2 linked regions of the Pelagicoccus sp. SDUM812003 genome follow. The protein of the gene in region 2 binds, or shares a complex with, the protein of the main gene of each other region. Links are inferred from orthologs where the notes say so. Each region holds a gene or a part of one and is shown on either strand. Other genes may lie near its edges.

Region 1 (9,259 bases), on a different replicon or contig from region 2:
TCCTTCCAGTCCCGCTCGGCTTGCAGCTCCATGTCGTGGACTTCGAAGGTATTGCTCGAGGTTGAAAACTCCGTTTCGGTGAAGTCGCTGACGATGCCGGTATTCATTTCTTCGAGACGGATAGCGTATATCGCCTTCCAGTGTTCGGCGGGGCGGTTGACCCAGTTGGCGTTGAGCAGCCATTGGTCGATCTGGCTTTCCGCCATGAGGTCGATCCAGCCGTGGTCGCGGCGCTGCCCTTGGTAGTCGACGTCGAACGGCACATCGAAATCGTCGCCGTAGATGCGCGATCCGGTGGTATTCACGTCGATCTCGGTGTAGGCGATGCCGGTGGTGAAGGTGTTCTTCTCGTCCACTTCGGTGATGGTGGAGAAGCGAGCGCTGAAGAGATCCGTATCGTAGATTTCGCGGTGGGTGATTCGCCGGAAGCTGGACTCTCCAGGTCGACGTGTGATCTTGCGTGCGTCGTCCACGTCGCTCTGCTCGGCGCGCAGCGAGAGAGCGAGTTTGGTTTTGTCGATCTTCTTGCTGGCGCCCACTTCGAAGATGTCTCGGCTCTCGTCGATGTCGAGAAAGGTGGGCACGATGTTTCGGGTGCCGTATTCGCCGGTGAGGGTGGTGTCGGCGAGCGCCGATGAGGACTTCAGCCCTTCTCGGGTGAGGCGAGTGTAGGAGAAGTCGAGGTCGAGCCCGCCATCGAGGAAGAGTCCGCCTTCGATCTGCAGTTTTCCTCGATCGAGAGCGAGCTCGTCGTCGTAGATGTCGATCCAGGTGTCGCTGCCCGGGAAGTACTTTCCGCTGCCGTCGTAGAAGATCCGATACTCTTCCCAGCGGAATTTGAAGTAGCCGACGTCCTCGTTCAAAAACTCGACTCCGAAAAGGTAGTCGTTGTTGTCGAACATGGCCCGGCCTTCCGTTTTAAACTCGGTGTAGCGTCCGATGTACCCGGAGTACTGGAAGCGTTCGATGCCGCCGAAGGCGTGCTTTTTGATGGGGTGTCGAGCGAGGTAGGCCGCTTCGTTCCCGTCGTGGGAAGCATGGCCGAGGGTGATATCGATATAGTTGCCCGAGTCAGGCAGGCGATCCTCCTCTTGGGCGTGGAGGCTGGAGAGAGCGAAGGGGAGGGCGACGAGGGCGCCCACGCAGGCCGACTTTCGAGGGAAGTCGCGGTCGATTGGGAATTTCATGATGACTCCTTGTGCTGATGAGCTTAGTACCTGAGTGAGGAGTTCACGTGCGAGCCGTGTACCGATTCGTGGCAGCCAGCGGTCCAACAGGTGCCGCGGCTAACAAAGGAGGCGTGATTGCGCCCTCCGATCAGGATCTCGTCAGGAGCCGTCTGCGTTTGGAAGTGGCACTGCAGGCAGAGCATCTGGTTGTTGGTCTTGAGCAGCTTCTCGCTCGGCGAGCCGTGCGGCGAATGGCAGACCGTGCAGCCATCCCGCGTAGCCTCGTGCTCGAAGACGAAAGGCCCGGCCTGCGCCTGGTGGCACTGGAGGCAGGTTTCCGCCTCTCCCATCATGGCGACGCCGCCACCCTGGACCGCGTTGCCCTTGTGCGGATCGTGACAATCGTTGCAGGTGATGTTGTCTCCGATGGGGTGGGCGTGGGCGAGGTTGAAGGAGCCTTTCACGTCCAAGTGGCACTGGTAGCAGGTTTCGGGGTCGGCCTTTGGATTGTGGATGGTGCCGAGTTCGCCGCCGGATTCGTTGTGAATGCTGCCCGGTCCGTGGCAGGCCTCGCAGCCGACTCCGACTGCGTGGTTCCCGTCGGCCATGAGCTTGGAATGGGTGGCGGAATCGAATTCCTTCACGATCTCCTCGTGACACTCTTCGCAGCTCCCTATGCCTTCGAAACTCGCTCCGGGGATTTGAGGGGGACGGAAATAGCTTTCGTAGCTGATGCTACAAGCGGCAAACACCATGATGGAGGCGATGCCGCCGATAACGGCGACTCTGGTTCTTCGCGAGCCGCTTTGGGGAGAAGCGATTGGCTCTTTCATTTTGGGGTACTTCGGATTGCAGGAGATTTATACCATCGAAGTTTAAGAAAAGCTAATGCAAAACAAACAAAAGCATCAGGTATGCTAATGTTTTGCGTTTTATTAACACCAGAGTCACGGCTCGTTAGAGCGAACCCCTAGTGGGAAGCGGCGAAACCTAACGTGGGGTACTGCGGTGGGGTTCTCGCGGGCTTTCGTATTCTAGCGCCGGATAAGAATATGTTCAATCTCAGCGGCGATTTCTGCCTCGAAGTCCGGACTCGGACCGGATCCGTAAAACGAAGCCTCCCGGAACGAAGTGACCGTGTTGGCGGGGTATTAGGGCGTCCACCGGAAGGCGTTGGCGCTCATGAGGCGCATCTCCTTTTGGTGGGTGAAGATGAGTGGGAGAAGTGGGCTTCCGTGGAGCCTACTTTTCGTCGAACTTGCTGGCGAAGAGGTTTTCCAGCTCGGTGAGCACGTCGGTGGCGTCCGGTCCATTGGCGATGGCCTTGATCTTGGAGCCCTTGCCGGCGGCCAGCATCATGAGTCCCATGATTGATTTGCCGTTCACCTGTTCGTCGTCCTTTTCGAAAAACACTTCCGAAGTGAAGCGATTGGTCACACGCACGATCATTGCGGCCGGCCGGGCGTGGATACCCATCTGATTCTGTACGGTGAGTACTTTTTCAGTGGCGTTGCCGTCGGATCTGAGATTTGCGGAGTCCATAGTTTCGCTTAGAAAAGGAATTTTTTAGGTGAAGCGATAGAATATTTAACAAGACTGCTTCGAGTACAAGTTCGGATCTTATAACCTATATCTTAAATGTTTGCCATCATCGCTCCTGCGCGTCTCGCCTCAACTCGCTTTCCGGAAAAGCTGCTTCACCCGATTTTGGGCAAGCCGCTCATCCTCTGGGTGGCGGAAAGAATCAAGCAACAGGTTCCGGAGGCGGAAGCCTTTTTCGCGGTGGACGACGAGCGACTGCGCTCCGTGGTCGAGAAGGCGGGCTTTCGGGCCATCATGACCAGCAAGGACCACCAGAGCGGCACGGATCGGCTGGCAGAGGCCAACGAACAGATCGGCGCCGACATCGTGGTCAACGTGCAAGCGGACGAGCCGCTGGTGGCGGCCTCGCAGATCCAAGCCTTGCGTCGCTTCATCGAAGAGAGAGCGGAGATGGCGACGCTCGCCACGCCCTTCAAGACGAGAAAGGACTTCCTTGATCCCAATCAGGTGAAGGTGGTGATGGGCGATCAGGGCGACGCCCTGTACTTTTCCCGTTCCGCCATTCCTCACTATCGAGATGGCTTCGCGACCTTCGACGACCAATGGGTGGCTAATTCGCCGGTCTATCGCCATCTAGGGCTCTACGCCTATCGAGCGGAGTTTTTGAAACGGTTCTGCCAGCTGCCGCAGGGAAAGCTGGAGGCGATCGAAAAACTGGAGCAGCTGCGAGCCTTGGAAAACGGAGTTTCCATCAAGGTCGGCCTGACCGACGAGCCATCCATCGGAATCGATACGGCGGAGGATGCGAAAAACTTCGCGGCCTACCTTTCGAAGTAACGTTTTCGCGGACATGAAAAAGGCGGGTCGTCGACCCGCCTTTGACTTGGAAACTTGTTTCAGCTCGCGGCCCGCTTCTGCTGGGCGATGAGCTGGTAGAACTTTTCGAAGTTCGGGTTGGCGTCGCTGGGCCCAGGGCCAGCTTCCGGGTGGTACTGCACCGAGAACACCGGCTTGTCCTTCAGGCGGATGCCGGAAATGGTGTTGTCGTTGAGATTCACCTCGGTGATGACGGCGCCGCAGGCTTCCAGTCCCTCGGCGGAGGTGGCGAAGCCGTGGTTGTGGGCGGTGATGGCGACGAAGTCGTTCTCCAGGTTCTTCACCGGCTGGTTGCCGCCGCGGTGGCCGAACTTCAGCTTGAAGGTCTTGGCTCCGATGGCGTGGGTGATGATCTGGTGACCGAGGCAGATGCCGAAGATCGGGTGCTTGTCGATGAGGGCACGCACCGTTTCGTGCACGTACTTGACCGGTTCCGGGTCGCCGGGACCGTTGGAGAGGAAAATGCCGTCCGGGTTGATGGCTTCGATTTCCGCCGCGGTCGCGGTGGCGGGGAAGACGTGCACTTCGAAGCCGTGGAAGGCGAGCTCGCGGAAAATGGATTTCTTGGCTCCGAGGTCGAGAGCGGCGATCTTGAAGATCTCGCGCTTGCGAGCAGGCTTGCGGATGACGGACTGGACCGGATTGTAGGGCCAGTTCAAATCGGTGGGCGAGTAGACGAAGGGAGCGGAGCAGGTGACCTCCTTCACGTAGTCGGCGCCGACGATGCCTTCCCAGTCCTTGGCTTTCTGCACCGCTTCCTCGTCGGAAATGTCTTCCGTGCTGAGGCAGCACTTCATGGCGCCCACCTCGCGCAGCTTTTTGGTCAGGGCCCGTGTGTCGATGCCTTCCAGTCCGGGAATGCCATGCTTTTCCAGGTAGTCCGGCAGGGTTGACGTCGAGCGCCAGTTGCTGGAGATCGGGCTGAGTTCGCGGACCACGAATCCGGAGCACATCGGCTTTTCCGCCTCGAGGTCCTCCTCGTTGACGCCGTAGTTGCCGATCATGGGCGCAGTCATGGTCACAATTTGGCCGTAGTAGGAAGGATCGGTAAGGATCTCCTGATAACCAGTCATGCTAGTATTGAAAACCGCTTCACCGACAACTGTCTTCTTGGCGCCGAAGGCGATTCCACGGAAAACTGATCCGTCTTCTAATGCGAGAACACCTATCTGGGAGTCATTCATTAGGTTTGGGACAAAAGTTGTTTTGCGGTTGGGCTACAATCCCTTTTTGTGACTTAAACGTAATTTACCCAACTTATCTCGGAAGCGAGGGTGCGTCCCGCTACGAGAGACCTTTATTGACAACGCTTTATGCCGTATACTGACGACCGAACGCATTGGTTTGCCGGACAAGGCCTTTGGGATGACGTCCCGGAGGAAAAATGGAACAACTGGACCTGGCAGCTCAAGAACCGCATCACCACGCTCGAGCAGCTGGAAGAGCTGATCGAGCTCACCGACGAGGAGAGAGCGGGGGCCAAGCACGCCAATACCAAGTTGGCCATGGCCATCACCCCGTACTTCTTCAACCTCATCGATCGCGAGGACCCGAACTGCCCGATCCGCCGTCAGGTCATCCCGCGTGACGGCGAGATGAAGGTCGGGGCGGAGGAAATGCTCGATCCGGTCGGAGAGGACGGGCATTCGCCGGTGCCGGGTCTGGTGCACCGCTACCCGGACCGCGTGCTGTTTCTCGTGACCGATCGCTGCGCCGCGTACTGCCGCTACTGCACGCGCAGCCGTCTGGTCAGCAACGCTCAGGATTACAATTTCCACCCGGAGTTCGAGCAGGGACTCAAGTACATCGAGGAGCATCCCGAAGTGCGCGACGTGCTGCTCAGCGGCGGCGATCCGCTGCTGTTGTCCGATCGGAAAATCGATTACTTGCTCGGGCGCCTGCGTCAGATCGAGCACGTGGAGTTCATCCGCATCGGCTCGCGCATACCGGTATTCCTGCCGCAGCGCATCACGCCGGAGCTGTGCGAGATCTTCAAGAAGCACGGTCCCATTTGGATGAGCATCCATGCCAATCATCCGAAGGAATGCACGCAGACCCTGAAAGACGCCTGCGAACGCCTTTCCTACGCCGGGGTTCCGCTGGGAAATCAATCCGTGCTGCTCAAGGACGTGAACGACGACGCGGAGGTGATGAAGGCTCTCGTGCATCGCCTCGTGCGCATGCGCGTGCGGCCGTACTACATCTACCAGTGCGATCTCATCACCGGCAGCGCTCACCTCAGAGCCAACGTGTGCAAAGGCATCGAAATCATGAAGCAGCTACGTGGCCATACCACTGGCTATGCGGTGCCGCAGTTCGTGATCGATGCGCCAGGTGGGGGAGGCAAGGTGCCCATCAATCCGCAGTACATCACCAAGATCGACGACGAAGCGATCCATTTCAAAAACTTCGAAGGCAAGCTCTATCGGTATCCGCTTAAGACCTACGGTCCCATCGAATCTGAGGACGATGACGACTGCAAGTGCGACGCTGAGGAGATCATGCTGTAGCAGTGGGCGAGCCGGGGAGAGCTCGCCGATTCGGCGCGCGAGCCCTTGCTCTGCTAAAGTTCGCGAATCACGCGACAAGGATTGCCCGCGGCCATAACGTTCGCGGGTATGTCTTTTGTCACTACGCTGCCAGCTCCGATCACGGCGTTTTCTCCGATGGTGACGCCGGGGCAAACGATGGCGCCTCCGCCGATCCATACGTTTGCGCCGATGCGAATCGGTTTTCCAAACTCCTTATAGGCTTTGCGGTCTTCGGGATCGGTGGGATGGGCAGCCGTGTAAAGATGAACCCCGGGGCCCAGCTTCACATGCTCCCCGATCTCGATGCGATTCACGTCGAGAAAGACGCAGTCGAAATTGGCGTAGAAGGCTTTGCCGACAAAAACGTTGTAGCCGTAGTCGCAGCGAAACGGCGGCTCGATGTACGCGGTCTTGTGGGTGCCTCCGAAAAGCTCCCTGAGGAGCTGGGCTCGCTGCGCGAAGGCGTTTGGAGGAGTGGCGTTGTAGGCGTGGATGAGCTCTCGGCAGCGAAGACGTTCGCCGCTAAGCTGCGGATCCATGGCCTGGTAGAACTCCCCCGCTAGCATTTTTTCTTTCTCGCTGCGCCTTTCCATCAGCCGGGAAGTGTGAACCGCTCGGATCCCATAGCAAAGCGCGAATTGCAGAGAATCGGTCGAGGGTCGACGCCTCGAAACGATGCAGCTTGCAGCTTGGCAGTTGCGGGAGGCATCGAGAAACGAGCTGGGCCAAGCGTACCGATGGGCGCAGGCCAGCGTGGCATGTTTTGTGCGATCGGGTTTCGGCATGGGGGTGTCACGGGCTATTTTCTTATCAACCTGTCTGTTTGGGGTCGTTTTCCTGAACAGCGCCGACGATCGCCCAAACATGGTCACCGTGGCCAGTGGAGCAGGGTTTGCCGCGACGGTGCAGGAGTTGGAGACGCGCCTCGACCGGAGAGGGTTCACCATCATGGCAAAGCTCGATCAGGCCCCACCCGACTCCTCAAGCAAGAGCCTGCTCTTCGTTTTCGGCCTACCCGATCGCGTGGATGAAGAGGGTTGGCTGGTGATGGATTCGCCGTACGCGATAGTGGTCTGGGAGACGGAGGAAGGGGAAACGAAGCTTTCGTTTGAACCGGGTCAACCATCAGACGCTGCAGGGGATACCGAATCAGTTTCTCGAAGCGCTTCGACGGATCTGTCTGCTTTGGTGGAAAACATAGGCCGGAGTCCGCAGCCGACCGTCAGAACCCCCGGCCCGCCCGCCAGTCCTAGCGGCCTGTCGGTGGTGAATGCCGACGCGCTCGGCGAGTGACGACTGGCAGGCTCTCGTTTTCAGCCTTGAGCCGATATCAGGTGTAGGCGCGAATCAACTACGCGAACGCTTTCGACTCAGTTCGTCGTCGTACATGGTGTCCACCCCGCTGACCGCTGCGGCGATGATTCCGTAGGAAGGGGCCAGAAACCAGCCGACGATGGGCACGAGCATCATGATCATGAATCCGGCGCCATTGCCCATGGCATGCCACTTATGTCGATAGGAATGGGCGAGACTGGACCGGATGCCGACGCGGCGACGTTCGAGTACCGGGTCCATGAAGCCGGCTCCCGCGAAGTAGGCTTGGATGATCAGCATGCCGACGAAATAGATGGCGGCGCCTGCGACCGGCAGGAGCCAAAGAAGCCAGCAGACCACGGTGAGAAACAGCGAAATGGCGAGGGTCATGAGGCTCACCATGGTGCCGCGATAGATGTCGTAGACCAGTCCTCCGACAGTGAAGCCAGGACCTTTGCTGCCGTGAAACTTCTCTTCCGCGGTCTCTGAGATGAATCCGATGAACGGGGCGTAGATGATCATCACCACGCTGCGATAGAGCAGAAAGGCCAGGTAGATCGCCAGCAGCCCCACGATGATGCTCAGCCCCCAGGCCGCCCATTCCGCCACCTCGGCGGGCAGCCACTTCTCGCTGATGAGCTCGCTGAGCTCTTGAACCCCAAAGAAGGTGCCTCCGAACAGTCCGCCGATGACCAAAGGAAAATACAGCATGCTGAGAAGTCCCGGGATGATGAGGTGCTTCCACATGCCTTCCTTCCAGACCAGATGATGGGCGTGCTTGTAGGCGCCGAGGCCTCGCATAAAGGGTTTGATCATACCGCTCTAGAATGGAGAAAAACGGGTTCTCTTGTCGACGGTTTCGTGAAAGCGGATTTCGCGGGACGCCCTGTTTCCCATTCGCTCGGGGGCATTTCTACCGACGCAAGCGCTCTCTATCTAAGACGGGCTGTCCGACGATCTCGGCGGATTTCGAGCTAGGGTGGCCTTCTTCAAGGCGTTTCCGATCGCCTCGCGCAGCTCGAGAGGGCTGAAGGGCTTGCGGAGAACGAGATCCGCCCCGGCGTCGATGCAGTCTCGCCGGGCGCTGGGCTGGATGTGGGCGGTTTGGACAAGAATGGGGCTCTGGACCCCATTTCTTCGAATCTCCCGAGTGGCCTGGAGCCCGTCCATTTCTGGCATGTTCAGGTCCATGAGAATGAGGTCGTAGGAGCGGGATTGCGCGAAGTCGACCGCTTCCGCTCCATTGGAGGCTCTGTCCACCACGCTGGCGCAAGATGACAAGGCTTCCGAAATGTATTCGAAATTTGGATCCTCATCCTCGGCGACTAGGATTTTCAGGTCGGCTTGATCTCGCCGGTTCGCGTTTGTCCGTTCCGCAGCTTTCTCCATCGAAGAGCCGCTGGGGAGGTAGGGCAAAGTGAAGGAAAAGCTCGAGCCCTGTCCCAGGGTCGAGCTGACTCGGATCTCGCCATTCATCAGTTCGACCAAGTTGCGCGTGATGGCCAGCCCTAGACCGGTGCCGCGGTACAAGCGCGACTTGTCCGACTCGACCTTTCTGAAGCGCTCGAAGATGTTGGCCTGATCTTCCTGCGAAATGCCGATGCCGGTATCGGAAACGTAGGCGTGGATCATCGAGTCGCCGTTCGGACTAGTAGCGATTCCGTATCCAAATCGTATGACGCCTTTGTCGGTGAACTTTGTCGCGTTGGAGAGCAGGTTGTTGAGGATTTGCCTGATTCTGGTGGGATCGAGCTGGGCGACCGCGTCTTGCTCGAAGGGGCTAGAAGGTTTTTCGTAGTCGATCTGAAGGTCGATCTTTCCGGAGCT
Region 2 (10,146 bases):
TTTTGATGACCTCTGCGAGGCGCGTTCTCATGGCGTTCAAGCTGGTTTCCAGCTCCTCGAGCTCGGCCGTGGGCAGAATGCGCTGGCGAAGAATCTTAAAAGGCTCCTCGAGATTGGTTTGATCGAGTTTCGAGAGGTAGCGGGACAGTCCTATCAAATTGAATACAAGCCGTCGCTGAAAGAAGAGCAGCTGGATGAAGGAGAGAAACGCGAGGATCGAAAGGCTGTTGAAGATTTGCGTGTAGCTGTACGCCTGCTGTCGGAGCTTTTCGTTTTTTTCCATTGCTTGGTCTCTGGCCACTTCGAATGAAGCAAGCTGATGGTTGGCGAACTCTCGTAGTCGATCCTGCACTACAGCCAGTAATTGCTGGCTTTCGAGAAAAAGGCTGGTCGAGGCTTCGACATGTCGGTTGCGCTCGCTGAGGCTTTGATGGATTCTGCTGGTGATGGAAACCGCTTGCTGGGTGGCTTCGCGCCAGTTTTCGTATTGTCCGAGAACGAAGGAGAAGGAGGGCTTCAGCTCGGGGCCAGCCAGCTCGCGGGCGCTTTCCACGCGGTCGCGGATCTGCTGCAGGTTTTCTTGGTATTCCTGTTTGAGCTGATTGAACACTTGGCTGTCGTGGGCGACGCCATGCACGATCTCCTGCTCTCCCAGCAGGGCCTGATAGGCGTCGCGGTCGGCATTGAGCACCAGACTGATGGCGGTGCCGATTGCTTCGGCTTCCTGGCGGGTGAGGTCGCTGTGGAGCTTTTCGTCGACCTGTTCGCCGAGCACGTCGATGCTGGATCGAAAGGGGGTGAAGAGTTGCTCCGATTTCTCGCGGTAGCGAGCTCTCAGCTCGAGATCGGCCGCTAGGGTTTTGGTGAGTTCGATGATTTGGGTCTCCCTTTCGTGCCAGCGCTGCAGCACCACCTTGTGCTTGCTCCAGCTTTCGTGGATGGGCTCGGGAAAGGACTTTTCGGCGTAGTCGAGGGTCTCGCGCATGCTGGCCAGGCTGGCTTCGCTTTGCTGGATCAGGGGGGCCAGTTCCTTGGGGGTGTCGAGGGCGATGCTGCGCATCTGCAACATGCGGGCGGACTGGGCGTTGCTCATGGCGTCCAGCAGGGAGGTGAGTCCTTCGTAGGTCTGCTGGAGGCGAGGAGCGTTTTCGAGCACCAGCGGATTGAACTGGTTGTCGATGATTTCGGAGGTGTTTCGGACCGCGTCGTTGAGCCGTTGGCGGCCGATGACCAGCAGGATGCACAGACTGCCGAACGCGATGAGGAGGATCGCAAAGAATTGGGTGCGGAGCTTCACGTGACGATGGGTGTTCCCCGAAGGTGGCGGAGAACCCTAAGCTACGAGCAGGCCTGGCGCTGGCAAGTGGCGCGGGCCGATTTTGGAATCCGAGGCGACGCGCGATGCGGCTAGTCGAAAACCACGGTCTTGTTTCCGTAGACCAGTATGCGGTTTTCCAGGTGCCAGCGCACGGCTTGGGCGAGGGTGAACTTTTCCAGATCGCGACCCTTGCGCACGAGGTCGTCCACGCTGTTGCGGTGGGTGATGCGTGCCACGTCCTGGTGAATGATGGGGCCTTGGTCCAGGTCGGGCGTGGCGTAGTGGGCGGTGGCTCCGATGAGTTTCACCCCTTTGGCGTGGGCTTGGTGGTAGGGGCGGGCTCCGGCGAAAGCGGGCAGGAAGCTGTGGTGGATGTTGATGACCGGCTTGCCGAAGGTGTCGAGGAAGATGGCCGAGAGGATTTGCATGTATCGGGCCATGATGACCAGGTCGATGCCTTCCTGCTTGAGCAGGGCGAGCTGCTCGGCTTCGGCGTCGGCTTTGTTGGCTTTGCTGACCGGAATGTGGTGGAAGGGGATGCCGTACTGACGCGCCGATTCGCGCAGGGTCTGGTGGTTTGAGATGATGAGGGCGATCTCGCAGGGGTACTCGCCCGCTTTCCAGCGCAGGATCAGGTCGTGGAAGCAATGGTCGAACTTGGAAACGAAGATGGCGACCTTCGGCTTTTCTCCGGCGATGGCCACCTTGGTCTTCATGCCGATCGAGTCGCCGAAGGACTGGAACGACGTGGCGACTGCGGTAGGCGTGGTATCGCCATCTAGAGCCCATTCCACCCGCTGGAAGAACACGCCTGCCTCGGCGTCGCGATGCTGGTCCGCATGGATGATGTTTCCTCCGTTGTCGAAGATCCATCCAGAGACTTTGGACACGAGGCCTTTTTGGTCGGGACCGGAGAGCAGGGCGACGATGTGCGGAGACATTTTCTAAAGGGAGATGGAGAGAGGAGGAGGGAGGGAGTGGGAGGGGAGCTTGCTGGCGATGGCTTCGCGAGCAAGCTCGCTCCGACCTAAACGTTGCCGACGCTCTTTTTCACGTAGGACTGCACGCTGCGCACCTCGTAGTCCCGCTTGTTGAGGGACTTGATGCCGGAGACGGCGGCTTCGGCGCCCGTGATGGTGGACATGATACAGACGTTGTGGGCCCAAGCGATGGAGCGCATCTGGTTCTCGTCCTTGCGTGGGATCATGCCAGACGGGGTGTTGATGATCAGCTGGATTTCGTCGTTTTTGATCATGTCGACCACGTTGGGGCGTCCTTCGGCGATGCGGAAGAGCTTCTTCACCTCGATGTCGTTCTCGCTGAGGAACTTGGCGGTGCCGGAGGTGGAGTAGATGTTGAAGCCGAGAGAGACGAGCTGACGGGCGATGTTGAGGGCCCGCGGCTTGTCGGCGTCCTTCACGCTCAGGAAGACGTTTCCTTCGGTGGGGAGGCCGGGCTTGGCGGCGGCCTGCGTCTTGGCGAAGGCGATGCCGAAGTCGTTGTCCAATCCCATGACTTCGCCGGTGGAGCGCATTTCCGGGCCGAGTCGGATGGTGGAGCCTGGGAAGCGCACGAAGGGGAAGACCGCTTCCTTGATGCACCAGTGCTTGGGGGTCATCTCTTCGGTGAAGCCTAGGTCCTTGAGCTTTTTGCCGGTCATCACTTTGGCGGCCAGCTTGGCCAGCGGCACCCCGATGGCTTTGGAGACGAAGGGCACGGTGCGGGAGGCGCGCGGGTTGACTTCGAGCACGTAGAGCTCGTTGTCCTTGATGGCGAACTGGATGTTCATCAGGCCCACTACGTTGAGGGCCTTGGCGAGGCGGTAGCTCGCTTGGCGCACGGTCTCGATCATCTCCTTGTTGAGCGTGTGCGGGGGCAGCACCATGGCGGCGTCGCCGGAGTGCACGCCCGCGTATTCGATGTGTTCGAGCATGCCGCCGATGACGGTGGTTTCGCCATCGGAGATGCAGTCCACGTCGAGCTCGATGGCGTCCTCGAGAAACTTGTCCAGGAGCACCGGCTTGTCCGGGGAGGCGTCGAAGGCTTCACGGATGACCGCCCGCATTTCCTCCATAGTGTGCACGATGAACATGCCGCGACCGCCCAGCACGAAGGAAGGACGGAGCAGCAGCGGAAAGCCGACTTCGTCGGCCATCTGGTAGGCTTCTTCCTCGTTGAGCACGGTCTTGTTGGCTGGCTGCTTGAGTCCGGTCTGGTCGAGGATGCGCTTGAAGAGCTCGCGGTCTTCCGCGGCGTCGATGTCGTCCGGGTCGGTGCCGATGATGTTGACGCCGTGGCTCTTGAGCTGGGAAGCGAGATTGAGCGGCGTCTGTCCGCCGTACTGAACGATGGCGCCGATGCAGTTCTCCTGTCGGTAGACCTCCAGCACGTCCTCGAGGGTGAGCGGCTCGAAGTAGAGCTTGTCGGAGGTGTCGTAGTCGGTGGAAACCGTTTCCGGGTTGGAGTTGATCATCACCGATTCGTAACCCAAGTCCTGCAGGGCGAAGGAGGCGTGCACGCAGCAGTAGTCGAACTCGATGCCTTGGCCGATGCGGTTGGGACCGCCGCCGATGATCATGATCTTCTCCTTATCGGTGACGATGACTTCGTTTTCGTCGCCGTAGGAGGAGTAGTAGTAGGGCGTCTTGGCTTCGAACTCCGCGGCGCAGGTGTCCACCAGGCGGTACACGGTTTCGATGCCCTTGGCCTTGCGGGCCTTGTTGACCGCTTCCCAGTCGCAACCGAGCAGCACGCCCAGCTGGCGATCCGAGAAGCCGTATTCCTTAGCTTTGCGCAGCAGCGCGGTGGATACGGTATCCAAGCTTTCCTTGGCCAGGGTGTCCTCCAAGTCGGAGATCTGCTTGAGCTGGGTGAGGAACCACGGGTCGATTTTGGTCAGCTCGAAGAGCTGTTCCACGCTGTAGCCCGCTTTGAGGGCGTAGCGGATGTAGAAAACGCGCTCGGAGTTGGGGCGCACCAGCTTGCCGTTGATGATTTCCGTGGACGGGATGACGTTTCCGCCCAGCTTGCCTCCAGCTCCGAAGCCGAAGGCTCCGGTTTCCAGCGAGCGCAGGGCTTTTTGGAAGGATTCCTTGAAGGTGCGGCCGATGGCCATGGCCTCGCCTACGGACTTCATGGCGGAGGTCAGGGTGTCGTCGGCCCCTTGGAACTTTTCGAAAGTGAAGCGCGGGATCTTGGTCACCACGTAGTCGATGCTCGGCTCGAAGGAAGCCGGGGTGGCTTTGGTGATGTCGTTTTGGATCTCGTCGAGGCTGTAGCCCACGGCCAGCTTGGCGGCGAACTTGGCGATGGGGAAACCGGTGGCCTTGGACGCCAAGGCGGAGGAGCGTGACACCCGAGGGTTCATTTCGATGACCACCATGCGGCCGGTCTGGGGGTCGACGGAGAACTGGATGTTCGAGCCTCCGGTCTCCACGCCGATCTCGCGGATGACGGCGAAGGAAGCGTCGCGCATGGCTTGGTATTCGCGGTCCGAGAGGGTCATGGCCGGAGCGACGGTGATGGAGTCGCCGGTGTGCACGCCCATGGGGTCGAAATTTTCGATGGAGCAGATGACCACGCACTGATCCTTGCGGTCGCGCATGACCTCCATCTCGTACTCCTTCCAGCCCAGAAGGCACTCCTCGACCAGCACTTCGTGAACGGGGGAAATGTCGAGGCCGTTTTCGACGATGTCCTCGTATTCCTCCTTGTTGTAGGCGACGCCGCCGCCGGATCCGCCGAGGGTGTAGGAGGGGCGGATGATGAGGGGGAAACCGCCGAGCTCTTTGGCGGCTTGGCGGGCTTCCTCCATGGAGTTGACGAGGCGGGAGTGGGCCACGTCGAGTCCGATCTTGAGCATGGCGTCCTTGAAGAGCTCGCGGTCCTCGCCCTTCTTGATGGCGTCGGGGCGGGCTCCGATCATTTCCACGTCGTATTCGTGCAGCACGCCGGCGGCCTCAAGCTCCAGGGAGAGGTTCAGCGCGGTCTGTCCGCCCAGGGTGGGGAGGAGGGCGTCGGGGCGCTCCTTGGCGATGATCTTGGTGACAGCGTCTAGCGTAAGTGGCTCGATATAAGTGACATCGGCGAACTCGGGATCGGTCATGATGGTCGCCGGATTGCTGTTGACCAGGATGACGCGGTACCCCTCTTCCTTGAGCGCTTTACAGGCTTGCGTGCCCGAGTAGTCGAATTCGCAGGCTTGGCCGATGATGATCGGTCCGGCGCCTATGATTAGGATGCTCTCGATGTCGGTTCTTTTTGGCATGTCAGAAAAAATTTTTCCAAGTTGACGCACAGGCTTGGCTCTGGGCAAGGGTGAAAAGAAAGGAATCAGTGCTAGATGCAAGCGGATTTGGGAACGCCTTTTCTGGAAGGCCCGGGTAACAAGCTGGCGCCGGAGCGAGTGGGGCGTGGACGAGAGGCCGTTCTCCATCCATAGATGGGCGGGTGAGACTGTTACTTTGCTTCTTGGCTTTGCTTTTCCCAGAGGGCGGCGCCCTCTGGGCGGATGATGGGGCGGCTTCCGTCGAGCGTTTCGCCTTCGGATCCTGCCTGCATCAGGACCGACCCGCTCCCATTTGGGAGGCTGTCAATGGAGCGGATCCGGATGTCTGGATCTGGCTTGGCGACAACATCTACGGGGATACGGACGACGCGGCGATTCTGGCGGCCGCTTATGCGAAGGTGAAAGCTCAGCCGGGCTACGGCGCTCTCAGAGAGGGCGCTCGGGTGTTGGGCATTTGGGACGATCACGACTTCGGCAAGAACAATGGCGGCAAGGAATGGCGCGGCAAGGTCGTGGCTCAGAAGGCGCTGCTGGACTTTCTCGACGAGCCGGCGGACAGCGACCGGCGGGCCCGGGAGGGAATCTATGAGAGCTACGATTTCGGATCGGGTGACCGGCGGGTGAAGGTGATGCTGCTGGATACGCGCTATCATCGAGACGATCCCAATGATCCGGGGGGAGACATCTTCGGGGCGGCCCAACGACGCTGGATCGAGGCGGAGCTCGCAGGCAACGAAGCGGCGGTGACCCTGATCGCCTCTGGAATCCAGGTGATCGCCGAACAGCATCCCTACGAAAAATGGGCTCAGTTTCCTCAGGCCAGACAGTGGTTTTTCGATCAGCTCGCCCGTCACCAAACGCGAAACGTGATCTTCCTCTCCGGCGACCGGCATGTGGGGGAGATCTCCCGTCTCGAGTGGGAGGGCGTGGAACGGCCCTTGATCGATGTCACCAGCAGCAGTTTGACCCATGCTTCCCGAACGCTGCGGGAGGAGCCCAACCGCCATCGCGTGGGCGAGATGCAGCGGGTCAACAACTTCGGTCTGATCGAAATCGACTGGCAGAGCGGCGTGATCGCGGCCAGTTTGCGGGCCGAGGATGGATCGTCGCTGCAGGAGCTCTCCTGGGAGCTATGAGCGGTTACACTTCGCTCGGATCGCAACCGAGCACTTCGGCGGCTTTGGCGGTGTCGCCTTGGCAGGCGTTGAGCACCTGGCGTCGGTAGCGGACTGCCTGATCGTTTAGGAATGATTCGAGCGTTGGCCAGCTGGAGATGTCCTGCAGCTTGTCGGGAAGGTCCTTTTCGTGGATGATCGGGTCCTCCGCGGTGGAGGCTGCGGCGGCCAGGATTTCTTCAAACTCCGTGTAGTTGCCCGGCCAGCGGTAGGCTTGCAGCAGGGCGCTGGCCCGTTCACCGAGGCTGAGGTGGGAATAGCCGTTGTTGTTGAAAAAGGCCAACGCCATGGCGGGCACGTCTTCCGAGCGATCGCGCAGGGGCGGGATCGAAAGGGTGTTGGTGGCGATGCGGAAGAATAGGGCGTCCTCGAATTCGCCCGCGTCGATGACCTGTTCCAGATCCTTGCTGCTGGAGCAGATGATGCGCACGTCGCCTTTGATGTCGCGCACCAGGTTGCTCAGTTTGCTTTGCATGGCGAGCGGCACCCGCTCGACATGCTCGATGTACAAGGTGCTGCCCTTGGCGGACTCGATGGTTTCGCTGGGCGCCCCGTCCGCGTTGAAGAACGCCTCGTAGAGGGCGGCCTCGTCGAGGTTTTTGGCGTCGATGGTGATCAGCGGGTTGCCGGAGCGGTCGCTCTGGGCGTGGATCATGGAGGCGATGGAGTCCTTCTGGGTGCCGGGTTCGCCGGTGATGAGCAGGGGCGTGCCGAGCTTGGCGTTGCGAGCGATGCTTTCGCTGAGCGATTTCACGGTTTCGGAATCTCCCGCGAGGGCGTTGGCGGCCACTGACGAATCGGGGCTGCCCGCTTCCAGCCGTTTCTTTCGCTCCTGGCTGGCTCGATTGATGGCCGACATCAGCTGGTCGACCTTGAAAGGCTTGGTGAGGTAGTCGAAGGCCCCCAGCTTGAGAGCCTGCGTGGCGTTGTCGATATTGGCGTAGCCCGACATCATGATCACGATGGCCTTCGGATCGATCTCTTTGATGGAGGCGAGCAGCTGCAGACCGTCCATCGGCTTCATGTTTATGTCGGTCAGCACGATGTCGTACCGTTCTTCGCGCAGCTTCTGCAGGGCGATCTCGCCGTCGGTTGCGAACGCGGTGTTGTATCCGATTGGTTGGATGACCGCGTCGAGCATCTCGTGAATGGATTCGAGGTCGTCGACTATGAGAATGGATTGCATCGGTTGGTTCGTAACGTTGGGCCAGATTCAACAGGCGCCAGCTCTCTCTGCCAGCATTTTCTCAGCCCAGATGGGCTGGAAGTCGAGGTTCTCGCGATTTGGGCGAGACCTCGCCGTTCGCAGCGCGGGGCGCTGTCTATGCGGAAACGATGGAGGAAAGCTGGAAGATCGGCATGAACATGGCCATCACGATGCCGCCTACCACTACGCCGAGGAAGACGATCAGCATCGGCTCGATGAGCGAGGTGAGCGAGGAGATGATGGCGTCGGTCTCGGTGTCGTAGAAGTCGGCGATCTTGTTCATCATGCCGTCCACGTTTCCGGTTTGCTCGCCGGCGCGGGCCATGTGCTTCATCATGGGCGGGAAGAAGCTGATCTGCTCGATGGTGGTGGAGACCTGTCCGCCTTCCGAAATGTCTTTGGAGATCTTGCGGCAGGCGTCCTCGACCTGGGTCTTGCCGGAACTGGCGGCCACGATCTCGAGGCTTCTGAGGATCGGCACGCCGCTTCGCAGCAGAGTGGCGTAGGTGCGGCAGAAGCGTGAGAGGGTGATCTTCACGATGAGGTTGCCGAAGACCGGCAGTCGAGTGAGCAGCTGGTCGTTCACCCGTCGGCCTTTGGGGGTCTTGGTGAAGCGGCTCCACGCCTGGTAGAAGACGAATCCGGCCCCGATTATATAGAGGATGTTCCCTTTCAGGAAGTCCGACAGGTCGATGAGGAACTGGGTCGGCTTGGGCAGCTGGGCTCCGAAGTCCTGGAACATTTCAGCGAAGGTCGGCACCACGAAGATCAGCAGCACGTTCACCAGGATGATGGCGAGGGCGATGACCGCGACCGGGTAGGTCATGGCGGATTTCACCTTTTTGGTCAGCTTGGTGGAGGCTTCGAAGTAGCCGGCTACCTTGCCGAGGATCTCGGCGAGCCCGCCGCTGGCTTCACCGGCTTCCACCATGGAGATGAACAGGTTGTTGAAGGATTTGGGAAACTTCGCGCAGGCGGCGGAGAAGTTGCTGCCTTGGGAGACGTCCGCTTTCACTTCGCGGATGATGATGCGGAAGACGGGGTCGTCGGTCTGGTCCTGCAGGGCGTCCAGAGCGGAAACCAGCGGGAGTCCGGCCTCGAGCATGGAGCTGAGCTGCTGGGTGAAGACGGCGAGATTCTCGAGTTTCAGCTTATAGCGCTTGGCCTTCTTTTCGTAGGCTTTCTCCTTGGCGAGGCGTTGAGATTCCCAAAAGCTGACCGCCTTGTCCTTTTCCTTGTGAACGAGCTTGTGTTTAGATCCTGATGACTGAGTGGCGAGTAGCGGCATAGTGTATACCTATTCGGATTTCTCTGCGCGAACTGTGGCGCGTAATGCGCTTAAACTACCTGAGTAGTTGGGCTCAAAAAACCGCGGAGGAAACCGGTCCCCCAAGGGGCGCTCGGATCGTGCGCCAGGGGCTTCGCGGAGTTGGGGGCGCGGCGGCGATCGCGAGGTGTTTTGGCAATTCTACGCATGGGGCGTCGTTGTCTCCTACAGGGTTGGTGGAAATCCGCCCCCTTGCTTCGGGGAAATCGCTTGATTCGATTTGTATCTTCGGGAGGGGCGCGTTTTGGTGTGCCGAGATTTCGCTTTTCGCGGCGCTGACTCGCCTCGAGCCTGGCCTTCCAGATGAGAATCGCGTCAAAGATCAGACTCCTCACCCTAGCCCTATTGCTGTCCTCGACCGGTTTGGTGACTTGGATGGTCTTCTGGGGCTACCTGCGTTTGATCGACAATTTGGAGGCCTTGGCCATGGAGCGCCAAGTCGCCGCAGAGGTGGCTCATCTGGAAGCGATCTTCGACGAGCTCAGGCATGACATTCACCTGCTCGAAGGGCTGCACGAGGTGGAGCGGCTGGTGGTCGATCCCGACAACGAGGAGGCGTTGCGGGGCGCGGAGCTTTTTTTCCGTCAGTTGCTCAGAGCCAAGCCGTACTACGATCAGGTCAGGCTGATCGGAGAGGCTATGGGTGGACGTGAGCTGGTCAGGGCGGACCGCAGGGGCGGGGCGCTCAGCATCCGGCAGGAGGAGGAACTGCAGGACAAGGCGCACCGAGACTACTATCAGGCCGCTCGCGCCTTGGAGAGGGGGCAGATCTATTTCTCTCCCATCAATCTGAATCGAGAGTTTGGGGAAATCGAGCTGCCGCATCGGCCC

The links.
Region 1: the proteins of carB (region 2) and carA are in contact, whole or in part, in a solved structure (PDB 1KEE), measured with the Escherichia coli proteins. The link is inferred for Pelagicoccus sp. SDUM812003 from one-to-one orthologs.

What each region holds. Positions count from the first base shown.
Region 1 is NZ_JARXHY010000016.1:79,197-88,455, reverse strand. Bases 2,690-5,611 are described here. They hold carA (glutamine-hydrolyzing carbamoyl-phosphate synthase small subunit), read right to left. Parts: upstream 4,772-5,611; coding sequence 3,608-4,771; downstream 2,690-3,607. Other genes in these bases: QEH54_RS18695 (KamA family radical SAM protein), read left to right, coding at 4,901-5,611; kdsB (3-deoxy-manno-octulosonate cytidylyltransferase), read left to right, coding at 2,808-3,548; QEH54_RS18710 (HPr family phosphocarrier protein), read right to left, coding at 2,690-2,711. Also shown: QEH54_RS18720 (hypothetical protein), read right to left, coding at 1-1,187; QEH54_RS18715 (cytochrome c3 family protein), read right to left, coding at 1,211-2,002; more of QEH54_RS18710, read right to left, coding at 2,412-2,689; more of QEH54_RS18695, read left to right, coding at 5,612-6,097; QEH54_RS18690 (sugar O-acetyltransferase), read right to left, coding at 6,151-6,711; QEH54_RS18685 (hypothetical protein), read left to right, coding at 6,794-7,411; QEH54_RS18680 (EI24 domain-containing protein), read right to left, coding at 7,466-8,248; QEH54_RS18675 (two-component regulator propeller domain-containing protein), read right to left, coding at 8,369-9,259. UniProt on the Escherichia coli protein: Small subunit of the glutamine-dependent carbamoyl phosphate synthetase (CPSase).
Region 2 is NZ_JARXHY010000010.1:61,095-71,240, reverse strand. The notes cover bases 2,146-5,954. They hold carB (carbamoyl-phosphate synthase large subunit), read right to left. Parts: upstream 5,586-5,954; coding sequence 2,346-5,585; downstream 2,146-2,345. Other genes in these bases: QEH54_RS14220 (alkaline phosphatase D family protein), read left to right, coding at 5,789-5,954; purU (formyltetrahydrofolate deformylase), read right to left, coding at 2,146-2,259. Outside these bases: QEH54_RS14235 (ATP-binding protein), read right to left, coding at 1-1,297; more of purU, read right to left, coding at 1,408-2,145; more of QEH54_RS14220, read left to right, coding at 5,955-6,742; QEH54_RS14215 (response regulator), read right to left, coding at 6,747-7,967; QEH54_RS14210 (type II secretion system F family protein), read right to left, coding at 8,104-9,276; QEH54_RS14205 (sensor histidine kinase), read left to right, coding at 9,619-10,146. UniProt on the Escherichia coli protein: Large subunit of the glutamine-dependent carbamoyl phosphate synthetase (CPSase).